DNA from 3 places in the Cellulosilyticum sp. ST5 genome. Region 3 is predicted to be linked to each of the others. Evidence: predicted binding sites of a transcription regulator. Region 3 holds the regulator's gene; each other region holds the start of a gene.
What was found. The regulator Rex, encoded in region 3, represses fermentation and respiration genes when NADH is low (regulators of the CRP and FNR family bind a similar motif). The targets are predictions, from matches to a motif close to ATTGTTAANTANTTAACAAT.
Positions count from the first base shown of each region.

Region 1: a site for Rex is predicted at 3,845-3,864, ahead of QTL86_RS22345 (DUF3796 domain-containing protein). Genes of this name have one in related genera too.
Region 2: a site for Rex is predicted at 2,098-2,117, ahead of serC (3-phosphoserine/phosphohydroxythreonine transaminase). Genes of this name have one in related genera too.

Region 1 is NZ_CP132338.1:4,668,634-4,673,799, forward strand. Features, by position in the region: gene queC (7-cyano-7-deazaguanine synthase QueC) at 1-275, opposite strand, end outside; gene queF (preQ(1) synthase) at 295-792, opposite strand; gene QTL86_RS22330 (QueT transporter family protein) at 789-1,292, opposite strand; gene QTL86_RS22335 (stalk domain-containing protein) at 1,572-2,906, shown strand; gene QTL86_RS22340 (helix-turn-helix transcriptional regulator) at 3,008-3,208, opposite strand; gene QTL86_RS22345 (DUF3796 domain-containing protein) at 3,211-3,669, opposite strand; SAM riboswitch class I at 3,934-4,047, shown strand; gene QTL86_RS22350 (hypothetical protein) at 4,340-4,513, shown strand; gene QTL86_RS22355 (YezD family protein) at 4,518-4,658, shown strand; gene QTL86_RS22360 (methionine ABC transporter ATP-binding protein) at 4,789-5,166, shown strand, end outside.
Region 2 is NZ_CP132338.1:1,471,521-1,476,686, forward strand. Features, by position in the region: gene QTL86_RS07295 (phosphoglycerate dehydrogenase) at 1-950, opposite strand, end outside; gene serC (3-phosphoserine/phosphohydroxythreonine transaminase) at 962-2,041, opposite strand; gene argF (ornithine carbamoyltransferase) at 2,237-3,172, opposite strand; gene QTL86_RS07310 (pseudouridine synthase) at 3,380-4,108, opposite strand; gene QTL86_RS07315 (RsmF rRNA methyltransferase first C-terminal domain-containing protein) at 4,118-5,166, opposite strand, start outside.
Region 3 is NZ_CP132338.1:363,115-368,280, reverse strand. Features, by position in the region: gene QTL86_RS01715 (DEAD/DEAH box helicase) at 1-1,634, opposite strand, end outside; gene QTL86_RS01710 (redox-sensing transcriptional repressor Rex) at 2,760-3,443, opposite strand; gene abc-f (ribosomal protection-like ABC-F family protein) at 3,588-5,166, shown strand, end outside.

The DNA.
Region 1 (5,166 bases), 550 kb from region 3:
TCAAGTTGCTCAGCATAAGAAGTTTGAGGAATCTCCTCCTTAGAATGACTTAGAAGAGAGCAGTCACTATAGGTAAACATAGGTGTTAAATCAAGTTCCATACCTTCTAGCTCATAGTAGCTTAAAATACTCTTGGCAGCAGCTAATTCTTTGCTATGCTTTTGACCATAGGTAATGGATAAGGGAATTACATTTTCCTTGCCGAACTTTTCTATGGCAAGGGCTAGACAAGTCGTACTATCGATGCCCCCACTAAATAAAACCATTGCTTTCATATAGCACACATCCTTCCGATTAGCGATTATCTACTTTTTCAGGGTATAAATCATGATGGGTTAGTCGGTCAAAAGCAACAGCTTCCCATTTAGTCCCAGGCTTCCCATAATTACAATAAGGGTCTATAGAAATACCTCCTCTTGGAGTGAATTTACCCCATACCTCTATGTATTTAGGGTCCATTAGCTTAATAAGGTCTTTCATAATAATATTCATACAATCCTCATGAAAATCACCATGATTTCTAAAACTGAAAAGGTAGAGCTTAAGGGATTTACTTTCTACCATACGAGGACCTGGTACATAAGAAATATAAATGGTTGCAAAGTCAGGTTGACCAGTAATCGGACATAAGCTCGTAAATTCTGGACAGTTAAATTTAACGAAATAATCATTATCAGGGTGTTTATTAATAAAAGTTTCTAAGACCTCTGGGGCATAATTATCTCGGTAGGCTACCTTTTGATTACCTAAATGGGTTACACCGTTTAATTCCTCTTTTGTTCTACTACTCATACTAAATTCTCCTTTTGTGTTTTACAAATAATAGGTGCTAATGTTTTTACCAAAAGTACGCCTACAAGTGCAGGGATGATTTGCCCAATACATAAGCTCATAGCTAGTGCAGTATATGGCAGATTTAAAAGATAAGAAAGCCAAATAGAGACACCTAACCCTGGAACTAAAATAATAGGTAGGGCAATGAGCCATTTATTAAGATTACCTTGTTTAATAAGGACAATAGAGTAGGTTGTAACGATGCCAACAGCACAACCTCCAATCATATCAAGAAGACCTAAGCCACCAAAAAGGGCATTAGCAATAAAATTGGCGAGACCAAGTGGGAAAACTAGGAACGGAAAGAAATATGATAGGGCGTACATACTCGTAGCAATACGGATTTGATAAGCCCCAAAAGAAAAGCTTTGCGTAAAATACAAAATGACGATATAAAGCGCCATGAGCATAGAAGAAAAAACTAATTTTTGTGTTTTACTTAAGTTTGTCATATTCATAAACGTTCACCTCCAAATTAAATTCACAACAACATAAGTTGTCCCTAGTTTTGTTTTTAGACAGGATGGTCTCGAACTGTCTTATTAATTTAAGGCGTACCCTTACATCATATGTCAAAATAATAAAATATACAACATTATTTCTTTTTACTCCAATAAAAATAACAACTTATGAACAAAATGAAATGCACAAATGAGAGTATGCTATAATGAATTATCTTTAAAATGCGAAGGTTTTAATCATTTTTTCTAGGGTTATTTATAAAAAGGAGGAAAAAGATGAAAGCAAGGAAGATGTTAGCTATACTTTTAGGAATGTTGGTGGCAATACCATCAGGAGCTGTTATGGCACAGAAACCAGTAAGTGTTACGATTAATAACGAAAATGTAGTTTTTAAAGATGTAGCTCCTTTCATTGATAGTAATAATCGTACCTTAGTACCACTGCGTTTTATTAGTGAAGAGCTTGGCGCTCAGGTAGAATGGGACCAAGTATCTGGAACGGCTACTATTATGAAAGACAATATGAAGGTGATTTTAACGGTGGGACAAACCACAATGATAGTAAATGGAAAGACTAAAGAAATGGATACCAAGGCAACTATGCAAGACGGTCGTCTGTTTGTACCTGTTAAATATATTGGGGAACTACTTAATGTAGAAGTTAAGTGGCTTGCTAAAGAGAATACAGTAGCGATTACGCCAGGTATTACAAGCGATGCAGTAGTAGCTAAAGTGGGCGACTTAACGATAACAGCAAAAGAGATATTGACTCAATTAGATTATGAAATGATGATGATTCAATATCAATATCAATACGATGATAGCTTTTTTGAAACAGAGGAAGCTAAACAGTATATGGAGCAGCGCAAGGGAGAGCTTGTTGATTATATTATTAAGAACAAAGTGGCACTCATTAAGGGAAGAGAACTTAAGTTAGAGCCTACAGTGACAGAAGTAAATAATGAATTTAACAAAACTAAGGAAGATTATGAGACAGCAGCAGAATTTGAAAAAGCTTTAGTAAATAGTGGCTTAACAGCAGAGGGTTATAAAACTCAGATTAAAGATAGTCTAACGATTTCCAATGTTGCTAAATACATTAGTAAGAACATCCCTGTTACCGATGCTGAAATTAAGGCATATTATGAGAGCAATAGTGGAAACTATACAATGGCACCAGGTGCTGAAATGGCACATATTTTAGTTGCAACGGAGGAAGAAGCTAAGGCTATTAAAGCAGAATATGATAAAGATACAAGCTTTGCAGAGCTTGCTAAAAAGTATGGTACAGACGGGACTAAAGATACTGGAGGAGAACTAGGTTATATCGCATATGATTCAAGTTATTATGATCAGGACTTCTTAAATGGAGCAAAGACTTTAGAAGAAGGGCAAGTATCAAACCCAGTTAAAACCCAATTTGGTTGGCATTTAATAAAAGTTTTAAATGTACATAAAGAAGCTTATAAGGTGCCGTTAGAAGAAATAAAAGAAGACCTTAAAAACATTATCATTTCTGAAAAAGCAACTGAATTTATTTATAGTCAATTAGATGAATGGGGTAAAGAAATGACTATTGAGAAATATGAGGATGTGATTAATAAGCTTTAGGGCCTGCTAGACAATACTAAGGAGATTAATATAATTTTTCCTCCAAACAATAAAAAGAAATACCCATGGATATAAGTGGGTATTTCTTTTTGGGTTAATCTCTAATCAAAAATAAAAATCTCTTCAATCGGGGTATTTACAGCTTTTGAAATATCTATTGCTAACTTTAAAGAAGGATTATATCTCCCTGCCTCCAATCTCATTATAGTTTCACGTCTTACACCAACTTGTTCTGCTAACTGTTCTTGCGTTAGGTCTTGTAATAGTCGGTATTTCTTTAGAGTGCATTTAAATTCTGCCATACTTATTCCTCGTGTTCAAAGCGATATAATAAATATTGTTGCAAAAAGACTGAAAGGCCAAATGCTAATCCAATAAGAGCTATTAAAAAGCTTATTACTAACTCGGTTTTTTCCAGCTTTAGTACAAATACAAGGGTTAAGAATATAATCATCATCATAGAAATCTTATTTGCTAGGGCTTCTGCGCGATAAGCATTTACCTTAAATCGCTCGTCTATCAGCGTGTTGGACATCTTACCTTCATAATAGAAGCTGAAAAGGCCAAAGAATGCAAAAAAGAATAATGGAAAAGGTATATCAGTTAAATCTGGTAAAAATCCTAGAAAACCAAGCAACCCACAAAAACCTAATAAACCTAATTTGGGGTTTATTTTTCGAGTATAAGTGCGTTCTGTGTCGGTAGTTGAGTCATACAATAAGTTACTACTCCAAAATCGCTTGAACCTACTTTTTATATTCATAAAAGCTCCTCACTTTATGCGATATAATTGTATCTTTATGATATAAATATATCACATAAAAATAATAGTTTCAATAAAAATAGGTAGGATGATTTATAAGAAGCTTAGTGTATACCTCTCTAAAGCGATATATACCATATGTATAGCCATACAAAACAAATTAATAAAAATAAATATTAAAAATATATTGACAATAAAAAGCGACGAGAATATAATGCAATTAATAAAAGTAAAAATATAGAATTACCAGGAAATAATAAATTTTTCTTATCCAGAGAGGCAGAGGGACTGGCCCGATGATGCCCGGCAACCTGAAAGATAGCATAATATCTTTCAAGGTGCTAATTCCTACAAACTTTTAAGTTTGAGAGATGAGAAAGTGTAGATACCTCGATATATAGGTGCCACTTTCTTATCTAAGAAAGTGGCATTTTCTATAGTCTAGGAAAGTTCTACTTTTGTATAAAAATAGAACTTTCCTAGACTATAAGGGGTGCAGGGGAAGTATTCCCTGCCGTATTCAGGAGGGTGCTCAGCTGACATGTTTTTTTGTCAGCGCCGAAGGGAACCTAGGGTTCCCTAGCGGAAGAAATGTGGATGATAGTCCACTTTCTTGTTGCATAGGAAATATTAGAGTTTTCTTGGTTGAATAAGGAGGAGAATCAATCATATGGAGTTAGCTACAGACTATAGAGATCAAGTATGGCATACAAAAAAATTAGAGAAAGTCTTAGAAGACATATTGTCAACCATAGAAAACGGAAGCTTAACAGTCGTTATACAAGATGAGTATGCCATTCAGATTAATGTAAAAAATAATTATATCTATGCAGGAGGTGAATAGAGCAATGCCCGATAAGAATAACCAAGAAGAGGTAAAGAAAGTATTGCAAATTATAGAAACAATAAAATATGGATCTGTAACTGTAATGATTCAAGATGGGAAGATTGTTCAAATAGAAAAAAATGAAAAATTACGTATTAAATAATCTGTTAACTAGAAGAACTAGAGGCTGATTATTATTCTTAACAAGGGAATAATAATTGGCCTTTTATTGTATTCAAGAAATGAGGATTTTTTATTGAACTTACCATGCAAGTGGGAAAAGAGGTGATAGAATGAGTGACGCATTTATTAGCATAACAGATTTACACAAATCGTATGTGAGTCAAGGACAATATATCGAAGTTTTAAAGGGGATTAATTTAGAGATTACAAAAGGAGATATTTTTGGAATAGTAGGTTTTAGCGGGGCTGGAAAGTCAACCTTAGTAAGATGCTTAAATCGATTAGAAGAACCTGATTATGGAGAAATCAAAATTGATGGAAAGAATATTACACTTTTATCAAAGAAAGCACTTAATATCCAACGGCAAAAGATAGGGATGATCTTTCAAAACTTCAATCTATTTGAAAGCAAAACCGTTTATCAAAATGTAGCATATCCCTTGAAACTTGTGGGCTATGATAAGAAGCAGATTAAAACAAGAGTTAAA
Region 2 (5,166 bases), 1.1 Mb from region 3:
GCAAGTCTAGCGCTTGTATTCCAAATCATAGAACATTCAGGGTAATTAACAGAGTGCGTGATATTTCCTTGTTCTAAATAATCTTTAATTTCTTTAACTGCCATAACTGCGCAGTTTTCTTCAGATTCTTCTGTTGATGCGCCTAAATGAGGAATAGCAATAATGTTTTCTTGATTAAGAACATCTTCTACAGGAAAATCTGTCACATACTTAGCTACCTTACCTTCAGCAATGGCTACCTTCATATCCTCATTTTGAACAAGTGTATCTCTAGAGAAATTAAGAACAGCTACGCCTGTCTTCATTTTATCAAAAGCTTCTTTATTGAGCATGTGTTTTGTGCTATCCAAAAGAGGCACATGTATTGTAATATAGTCTGCTTCAGCATAAATTTCATCTAAAGTATTAGCATGCTTAATATGACGTGAAAGCCCCCATGCAGCATCTACTGAAATATAGGGATCATAGCCGATGACTTCCATTCCTAAAGCTTGTGCGGCATTAGCTACCATAACACCAATAGCACCCAGACCAATAACACCTAGCTTTTTACCAAGAATTTCTCCACCGCCAAAAGCACCCTTACCTTTTTCTACTGTTTTAGCTACATCTGATTCTAAGGTTTTAGCCCAATTAATGCCATCTACAACTTTTCTAGAAGCAAGTAAAAGACCACACAGTACTAACTCTTTTACTGCATTTGCATTAGCTCCTGGTGTATTAAATACAACAATCCCCTTTTCTGCATAAGCTTCAATAGGAATGTTGTTAACACCTGCTCCCGCTCTAGCAACAGCTTTAACACTTTCTGGTAAAACCATATCATGCATTTTTGCACTTCTTACAAGAATGGCATCAGCATTATTTAATTCATCAGATACCTTGTAAGCATCTCCGAGTAACGCTAAACCATTTTGTGAAATCTTATTTAAAGTATGAACTGTATACAAAACGTTCCCCCCTAGTTTTCACTTTCAAATTTCTTCATAAATTCTACTAATTTTTGTACACCTTCAAGTGTCATAGCATTATAAATGCTAGCACGCATACCACCTACACTTCTATGTCCTTTTAGATTTACAAAACCAGCAGCTGTTGCTTCTTTTACAAATTTAGCATCTAGCTCCTCATTACCTGTTACAAAAGTAACATTCATTAAAGAACGGTCTTCTTTATTGGCTGTTCCTTTAAACATTTTTGATTCATCTAAATAGTTATAAAGCACTGCTGCTTTTTCTTTATTTCTCTTTTCTAAAGCAGCTACTCCACCTTGTGCTTCAATCCATTCAAACATCAGTTTAAGCATATAAATACCATAAGTTGGTGGTGTATTATACATGGATTCATTTTCTACCATTAATTGATAATTAAGCATTGATGGTACAGTTTCTTTGGCATGACCAACGAGGTCTTCACGAATAATAACTAGTGTTACACCTGCAGGTCCTAAATTCTTTTGTGCGCCTGCATAAATAATACCAAAACGACTTACATCAACTTGTTCTGATAAAATACATGAAGACATATCTGCTACTAATGGCACATTACCAGTATCAGGATACTCATGATATTTTGTTCCATAAATCGTGTTATTAGCACAAATATAAGCATAATCTGCTTCTGAATCAAATTGATCTTTTGTTACTTTTGGTATGTAAGCATATTTATCTGCTTTTGAAGAAGCGACAACATTAACCTTTCCAAACTTTTGAGCCTCTTTAAGTGCTTTAGATGCGAACATACCAGACTCAATATAATCAGCTTTATATGAATTTCTCATTAAGTTTAATGGAATCATGGCAAACTGAAGGGATGCACCACCTTGTAAAAATAACACTTTATAATTGTCAGGAATGTTCATAATTTCTCTGAGTTTTGCTTCAGCGCCTTTGATAATTGCGTCATAAGGTTTCGAACGATGACTCATCTCCATAACACTCATACCGCTATCTCCATAGCATACAAGTTCTTTTTGAGCTTTTTCAAGTACTTCTAGTGGCAATGCACCAGGTCCTGCTGAAAAATTAAATACACGCATGATACCCCTCCTATAATTTTAAAAATAATCTCCACATTATATCTAATGTTTATAAAATTATATTTAATTTATTAAAAATAGTCAATGTAAAATTTTACACATAATTTTAACATATGATTTTTTGTCATAACTCAGATTCATATTCCCTCTAAATTTTTGTCTATTTATACAGTTTTTATATCATTGCATTGTTTCAGATTAGCTTAAAGTTGCTACCATGACGGCTTTAATAGTATGCATACGATTTTCTGCTTCATCAAATACAACAGAATAACTGCTTTCAAACACCTCTTCCGTCACCTCATAGCCCTTCACTGCAGGCAAACAATGCATGAAAATCATGTTTGGATTTTCAACTTTTGCAATAAGCGCCTCATTCACTTGATAAGGTTTTAAAAGTGCAATGCGTTCCTTAGCTTTATTTTCTTCTCCCATAGAACACCAAACATCTGTATAAATCACATCTGCACCTTTCACAGCTTCAACAGACTCTGTAATTTCTACTTTGGAACCAGAAAGCTTTGCATAACCCTCACAAACTTTTACATGGTTTTCTTCTGGCCATAAAGATTTTGGTGCAATAATCGTAATATCTACTCCCATCTTTGTGCAACCAATTAATAAGCTATTGCCCATATTATTACGTCCATCTCCTATGAAAACGAATTTCTTTCCTTTTAGTTCGCCTAAATGTTCTTTCATAGTCAATAAATCTGCTAAAATCTGTGTTGGATGATACAGGTCTGTTAAACCGTTATAAACAGGTACACCACTGTACTTAGCTAAATCAGTTACAACTTCTTGTGAGAAACCTCTGAATTCTATGGCATCAAATAAGCGCCCTAATACACGTGCTGTATCAGCTACACTTTCTTTATGACCTAATTGAATGTCGTTCTTTCCTAGATATTCTGGATGTGCACCTTCATCTACACAAGCTACAGTAAAAGCACAACGTGTACGTGTAGAAGGTTTTTCAAAAATAAGAGCTACATTTTTTCCTGTAAGTAGGTCTCCTTTTATGCCCATTCTTTTTTTATTTTTTAATTCGCCTGCTAAAGTTAATAAGTAATTAATTTGTTCTGACGAAAAATCATGTAATGTCAAAAAAGATTTTCCTTTTAATCCAAACATTTTTATTCCCCCTTAAGTAATCTTTATAAATATATTTATAATTATACATACAATTAATAAAAATTCAACTTTTTATTAATAAAAACTTTTTATACTTCTGTTGAAATAAACGGCCTACTCTCTAAATACTAAAAACACCTTTTCTTGAAAGCTTTATAAACAAAAAATGATTAACATACTTAACTGTCTGCTAATCATTTTCTTAACTTATTGAGTTTGTGTAAGTAAATCCAATTCTTCTTTTGTAAGGGTGCGGTAATTCCCTAAACTTAAATCTTCTGGCAACTCAAGTCCACCCATTTTAATACGTTTCAAATAGACGACTTCTTTTCCAACTGCCTGAACCATACGTTTTACCTGATGAAACTTTCCTTCGTGGATAGTCACATAAATTTCTGATTCCTCATCACTTCTGATAATTTCTAGTTTTCCTGGTGCATACTTTGTACCATCAGTTAAAGTGATTCCTTCAGCAAACATTTTTATGTCCTCTTCTGTCATTTTGCCAGCCACCCTAGCATAGTAGATCTTATCAACATGACGTTTAGGAGAAAGTAAACCATGAGCCATCTTGCCATCATTTGTTAAAATTAGTAGGCCTTCCGTATCTTTATCTAGTCTTCCTACTGGAAAAACTTCTTTATTCTGATCTCTTTCCTCTAATAGGTCTAAAACTGTTTGATCACGTCCATCTTCTGTTGCTGTAATATAACCTCTGGGTTTATTCAGTATAAAGTGATAAAACTCTTGGTAATCCATTCTTTCACCATTTACTTCTACTATACTTGTTAGAGGGTTAACAGCTGTTTCGGGTTTTATAATGACTTGGCCATCTACCTTAACTTTTTTACCTCTGATTACCTTTTGAACGGTACTACGAGTCCCATAACCTACATGTACTAAATATTTATCTAAACGTATCTTTTTTCCACTCATTTTTTCCACCTATACCATTCTCCAAGTTGCTGGATATTGATTTTTGAGCCTTCCGTCTTGAGCCTTTACCCATCCTAAAGGCTGATCATCTACACAAATAACATGATACCCTTTATGTGCCTCATGTAAAAGCGTTTCTCCTTTTAAATAACGTATAACTTCTTCATCTGTACTTTTATAACAGATAGTATTTTTAAACGTTTCTTTTCCATAAGCTAACACTAAGGCATGCCCTGGATCAAAACGCTTATTTTTAATTTCACCCAGTAATACCCCACATCTAATCACACGAATACCCATTAAAGGTGGATTGTCTGATGGGACTTGGTACAATTTCCCCTTAATCTCTACAACAGGTAAATCCTCAGGTAAATAGGTTTGTTCCTTTAAAAAGGCGTACGCTTCAGAATAATCCTTTAATCTTTTATAAAGCTGTGGTTTATATGATAATTCATGATTTTTATTTTCACGCTTTAATAAACAAACGAAATGTCCTTCACCTTCTATATGATGAGGCCATAATCTTAATGCTCCCTTTAAACTAGCTGGAGCATCTATCCACTCAGGTTTACCTTCTTGTATCCCTCCTACAGGCAATAACGGCACTACTTTAAAATCTGAATGCTTTTTTAAAAACGCACCAATCATCCCTTCATTTTCTTCAGGTGAAAAAGTACACGTAGAGTATAATAACATACCATCAGGTTTTAACATAGTAGCGGCATCTTCTAAAATAGTTTCTTGAAGCTTCATACAATAATCAACACCATAATTCTCCCAACTTTTAACTGCGGTTTCATTCTTTCTAAACATACCTTCTCCCGAACAGGGGGCATCAATTAAGATCTTATCAAAATAACCTGGCCACTTACTAGCAAGTTTCTCAGAGGTTTCACTCGTAACAATAGCTTGCCTAGCGCCAAAGTTTTCTAGATTCTTCAAAAGCGCTTTCGCTCTTGAAGCACTGATATCATTAGATACCAATACGCCTTTTCCTTGCATACGTGCTGCTATTTGTGTACTCTTTCCTCCTGGTGCTGCACATAAATCAAGTACAC
Region 3 (5,166 bases):
CTACAAAAGGACATTCTCTCATTTGTGTTATTAGGCACTGAATTTAACTTAAAACCTGTAATGTCTTGTGTGTGGGGGCCAATTCTTCTCTGCATTGTTTGTGTATACCTAGTATTCTGTATTTCAAATTCATCAGGAATTAATTTATAAAAATCTTCTGCTGCCACTTGTATAATATCTAGCTCTGAAATGGGAACACTAAAATTTGATGTATCCTGATAAAATATGAAATATTTGTTATTCTTTTTCACTTCTAACAAAACCACCATCTGTAAACTTTTATCTTCATAATATTTGAAATCAAAAAATTTACTTGGCATACGCTTTTCATAGCACATTATCCAAAATAAATATTCTCTTTTTCTCTCCTCATAATCTACCTTATATGTAAGGTCTACTTTACCAGTAATTTTATCAGTAATGCGATTCTTTACTTCATTAAATACTGACTTGTCTGTTGTAAATATATTTGCTTTCTTAGGTATCTTGACTTCTTTATAAAAATCTTCTTCGAATAGAAACCTTTCTCTAAAAAAGCCCTCTATATATTCAACGTTTTGATCCTGTGAATCATTTCTTATGTATAACTCCCATTGTTCCAACCATTTTTCATACTCATTCTCCCACAAAAATACTATAGCTTGTTTTTTCTCTTCATTATTTCTCAAAACCCTACCTATCTGTTGTATAAAACTTCTTGAATTATAAAAAGAGTCAAGTATAATCAAGGTGTCTAATTCACAAAAATCTAAGCCTTCTATTAACATATCGCTATGAATAAATACATTATATTGATTTTTGATAGCATATATTTCTTGCCCTTTATTAAACAAATTTGGGCTCTTACTACATTCTGAATGAAATCCAGCAGCTATATTATTAATTTTTTCATTTATTTTCTTTACCATTGTTTCAATAGAATATTTGTTTTCCATTCTAATTAATATTCTTTTGTCTTGTTTATCTACTAAATTAATTATAAAATCAATCAACTCATCTATTGTATTTTTTTCCCTTAATCTAGTGTGCAACTTTTCAAATTTGATATTACATATTGACTTATCATGTAATGCTTCTTGTATTGAATACCTATAAACAAATTGCTCATCTATATTAAATAATGCCTTATCATTTCTATATGGGGTTGCAGTAAATAAAACTTTCTTACACTTAAATTCCTTAATTACTATTGCCCATATTTCTGCTAACTCCCTATGTCCTTCATCAAAAAAGATAGCCTTTGTGCACTGTACTAGTCTACTAAAGCTATTTGTTTTTTTCTCCTTACTAAGAATTAATAACCTTTGAATAGTAATAATCAAAATCTGCATATTTATATGTTCTATATATTCTAATGTATCATCTTCCTTAATTATTTTAATATCTTTTTTATTAGTTATATTATTACAATTTATTTTTTCCCAAAATGCATCTTCTATTTCATATTTAATTTGTTCTGGAAGTATCGCATTCGGAACGATTATCAATATATTCCCCATACTCATATGAGATGCAACTGCAATAACACCTGTTTTCCCTGTTCCTGTAGGCATTTTTATAAGTGCTTGTTTCTGTGAATCAGAACTTAAATATTTCTCAATGGTATCTATAGCATGCCTTTGGTAGTCTCTCACTTTTGCTTTAATATTGCTATACTCATCCAATAATTTATCCCCCTTCTTTACTCTCTTATGCACAAATTCTATTCTTTATAAATACCAATATTTTAATCATTTCTATAATCTCACATAACTGCTTTGTACTTCTAATAATTCATGATACTTTTATTATAACAATTGTATATCCAGTCACCTTCTTACCTAGTAATCTATTCGCTCCTACTATGCCTATCCTAGTTCCACTTTCATATGAACAATAGATATCCTTTTCGTTCTCACTTCTTAAATTCTCTTTTTATTTATTAATATCCTACTTGTTTTCTTCTGTTGAACATCATGAATATAAATAAATATCCATTTCCTACATCCACTTTTTTGTTTTATTAACAATAACTTACCCAACAGTAAACATATAAAAATAGTTATTCCTTTTCTCTTACATATTGTCATTATTTCTCTAAGTTTAATTATCCATATACAGTGCCACAAAGTATTAATAAACCAATTTATTTTATTATAAACACACCCATACAATTTACACAAAAACAACGCGAAATAACCCTCTCCCTCTATAACACTATTCATGCCTATTCTTTTATAGACTTATTGTACTCTTAATAAAATACATATAACAACAAAAAGGGTTCGTCTATTTTCGACATTATCTAAGTTATTCTTTTTATAAAAAGCATCTTTACGCCAGAAAGCTGATGGAAATGAGAGGGATGGCTGTCCTCAAGGGGTGACTTGCGAGTATTTTCAGCAGGCACTTAGCGAATTTTTTTGATGGGTTTTAGGGAGACTGTTTGAGCGCCAGCGAGTTTCGACCGTTCATCAAAAAAATGAGCTTAGTGCCTGCGAAAATACGGAGCGGAACCCCGGAGGGTAGCCATCCCTCTCATTTCTTCCCATTAGCTTCTGATCGCAACTTACTTACAAAAGGAAACGTTCACTTTATCTTTGTTCTCACTTTTTCGCCTTTACTCCCCTGTTACCTAAAGATCTATCTCTTTAAACGCAAAAAAATGCCCATAAGCCTTCTGTTTTCCCAACAAAAGCCTCACAGGCATTTCTTTATTCACTCTTTTATACTGCACCCCACTCAACATCATTCCCAAAGAAATCCATTAAGCCCACATTTTATTCTTCAATTTGCCCTATACTCTCACTCTTATCTTTCTTCTCTCTTTCAACCTCAGCCTCATTAATCTTATAAGCCAAAGTCATTAATGAATGAGAAAGGTGTACATTTTCAACTTGTACTGTATCTGGTACGAATAAATCCACAGGTGAGAAGTTCCATAAGCCTTTTATCCCCCATTTTGCTAAACTCTCAGCTGTCTCTTTTACTCTTGTTTTTGGCATTGTTAAAATAGCAATTTCTACTTCATTTTCTTTTACGAACTGCTCCATTTTGTCAATATCTTGTACTTCTACCCCGTGTATGCTCATACCAATTAGTCTTGGATTAACGTCAAATAAACCGATTAACTTAAAGCCTCTTTTACTAAATGATGTTGAATTAGCAATAGCTTGTCCTAAGTTACCTACGCCTACAATAATCATTTTATAGTTTTGGTGAAGTCCTAATATCTTTCCTATCTCTGTATGCAAGTACTCCACATTGTATCCGTAACCCTGTTGCCCAAAGCCTCCAAAATTGTTAAGGTCTTGACGAATTTGTGATGCGGTCACATTCATCTTCTCACTTAATTCTCTGGAGGAGATTTTGGTTACTCCTTTTTGTAACAATTCTCCCAGATATCTGTAATAACGTGGCAATCTCCGTATTACATTCATAGAAATCTTTCTTTCTTCCGTCACCTTCTCATCTCCTCATATACGCAAACTCATAACCCTAGTATAGCATTTAAGTTTTTTTTTTGTCAATGTAGATTATTGGCCCCTTTTCTTTCAATTTGCGCTTTTATTTGCTAAAATAATAAAAGGCGTTACAAGGAGGATATTATGATTATTTCATGTAGCAATATCAAGAAAACATTTATTGACCGAGAAATCTTAAAAAATATTAGTTTTCATATCGAAGACCATGAGAAAGTAGCTTTAATAGGAAATAATGGTGTAGGTAAAACCACCCTTTTTAAAATTCTAACTAAGGAATTAGAACCAGATGAAGGTACCATTACTTCTACTAAAGACTGCACCATAGGTTACTTAAAACAACATATGGAGTTAGATTCTACAGCTACCGTCTATGAGGAACTCCTACATGTATTTGATGAAGTTATTGCCTTAGAAGAAAAACTTCATGCCATGGAAGCTGAAATCGCTAAGACCGGTTCTTTAGAACTCATTCATAAATATGATGCTGAACGTATGGTATTTGAAAATAGTAAGGGTTATGAATACAAAAGTTTAGTCAAAGGCGTTCTCAAAGGCTTAGGCTTTGATGAAACCATTTATGATAAACCAGTGTCTATTTTATCAGGTGGACAAAAAAACCGTGTCGCTCTAGGTAAGCTCCTACTTCAAGAGCCTAGTTTATTACTCTTAGACGAACCTACCAACCATTTAGACATTGAAGCTATCGAATGGCTAGAAGGCTTTTTACGTAGCTATAAAGGTGCTGTCCTTATTATTTCCCATGACCGTTACTTCTTAGATAAAATCGTCACTAAAGTCGTTCACTTAGAATTTGGACGTAGCTTTGTTTACAACGGTAACTACAGCGACTACATCATCAAAAGTGAAAAAGAATATGAAGTGGCTATGAAACACTTTGAAAAACAGCAAAAGGAAATTGCTCACCAACAAGCGGTTATTGCTAAGCTAAAACAATTTAACAGGGAAAAATCTATTAAACGTGCTCGTAGCCGTGAAAAAGCTTTAGAAAAAGTAGAAGTCATGGATATGCCAATGATTGATAATAAACCTATGCAGCTGGTGCTCACCCCAAGAGTTGTAAGTGGCAATGATGTCTTAAGCATTAGTGAATTAAGTAAAACCTTTGATACCAGCCCGATTTTTAGTCATATGAATATGGAAATCAAAAAAGGGGATAAAGTAGCTCTCGTAGGTCCTAATGGCGTTGGTAAAACCACTGTTTTTCGTATGATTTTAGATCAAATGACTCCTACAACGGGTACCCTAAAATTAGGAAGCAATGTTATTGTAGGCTATTACGATCAAGAACATGCTACCTTAGATACTTCTAACACCATTATGGAAGAAATCCAAGGTACTTTCCCAGAACTTAAAAATGGAGAAATCCGTAATGTACTGGCTGCTTTTCTCTTTACGAATGATGATGTTTTTAAACCCATTAGTAGCTTAAGCGGTGGTGAAAAAGGCCGTGTCGCATTAGCCAAAATCATGCTTTCTAAAGCCAATTTTCTCATCTTAGATGAGCCGACTAACCACTTAGATATTCTTTCAAAGGAAATTCTAGAAAGTGCCATATTAAACTATGAAGGCACTGTCCTTTATGTTTCCCATGACCGTTATTTTATCAATCAAACAGCAAGTAAAATCATTGATATGTCTAAAGACGGCACCATGGAATATTTAGGAGACTATGATTATTATA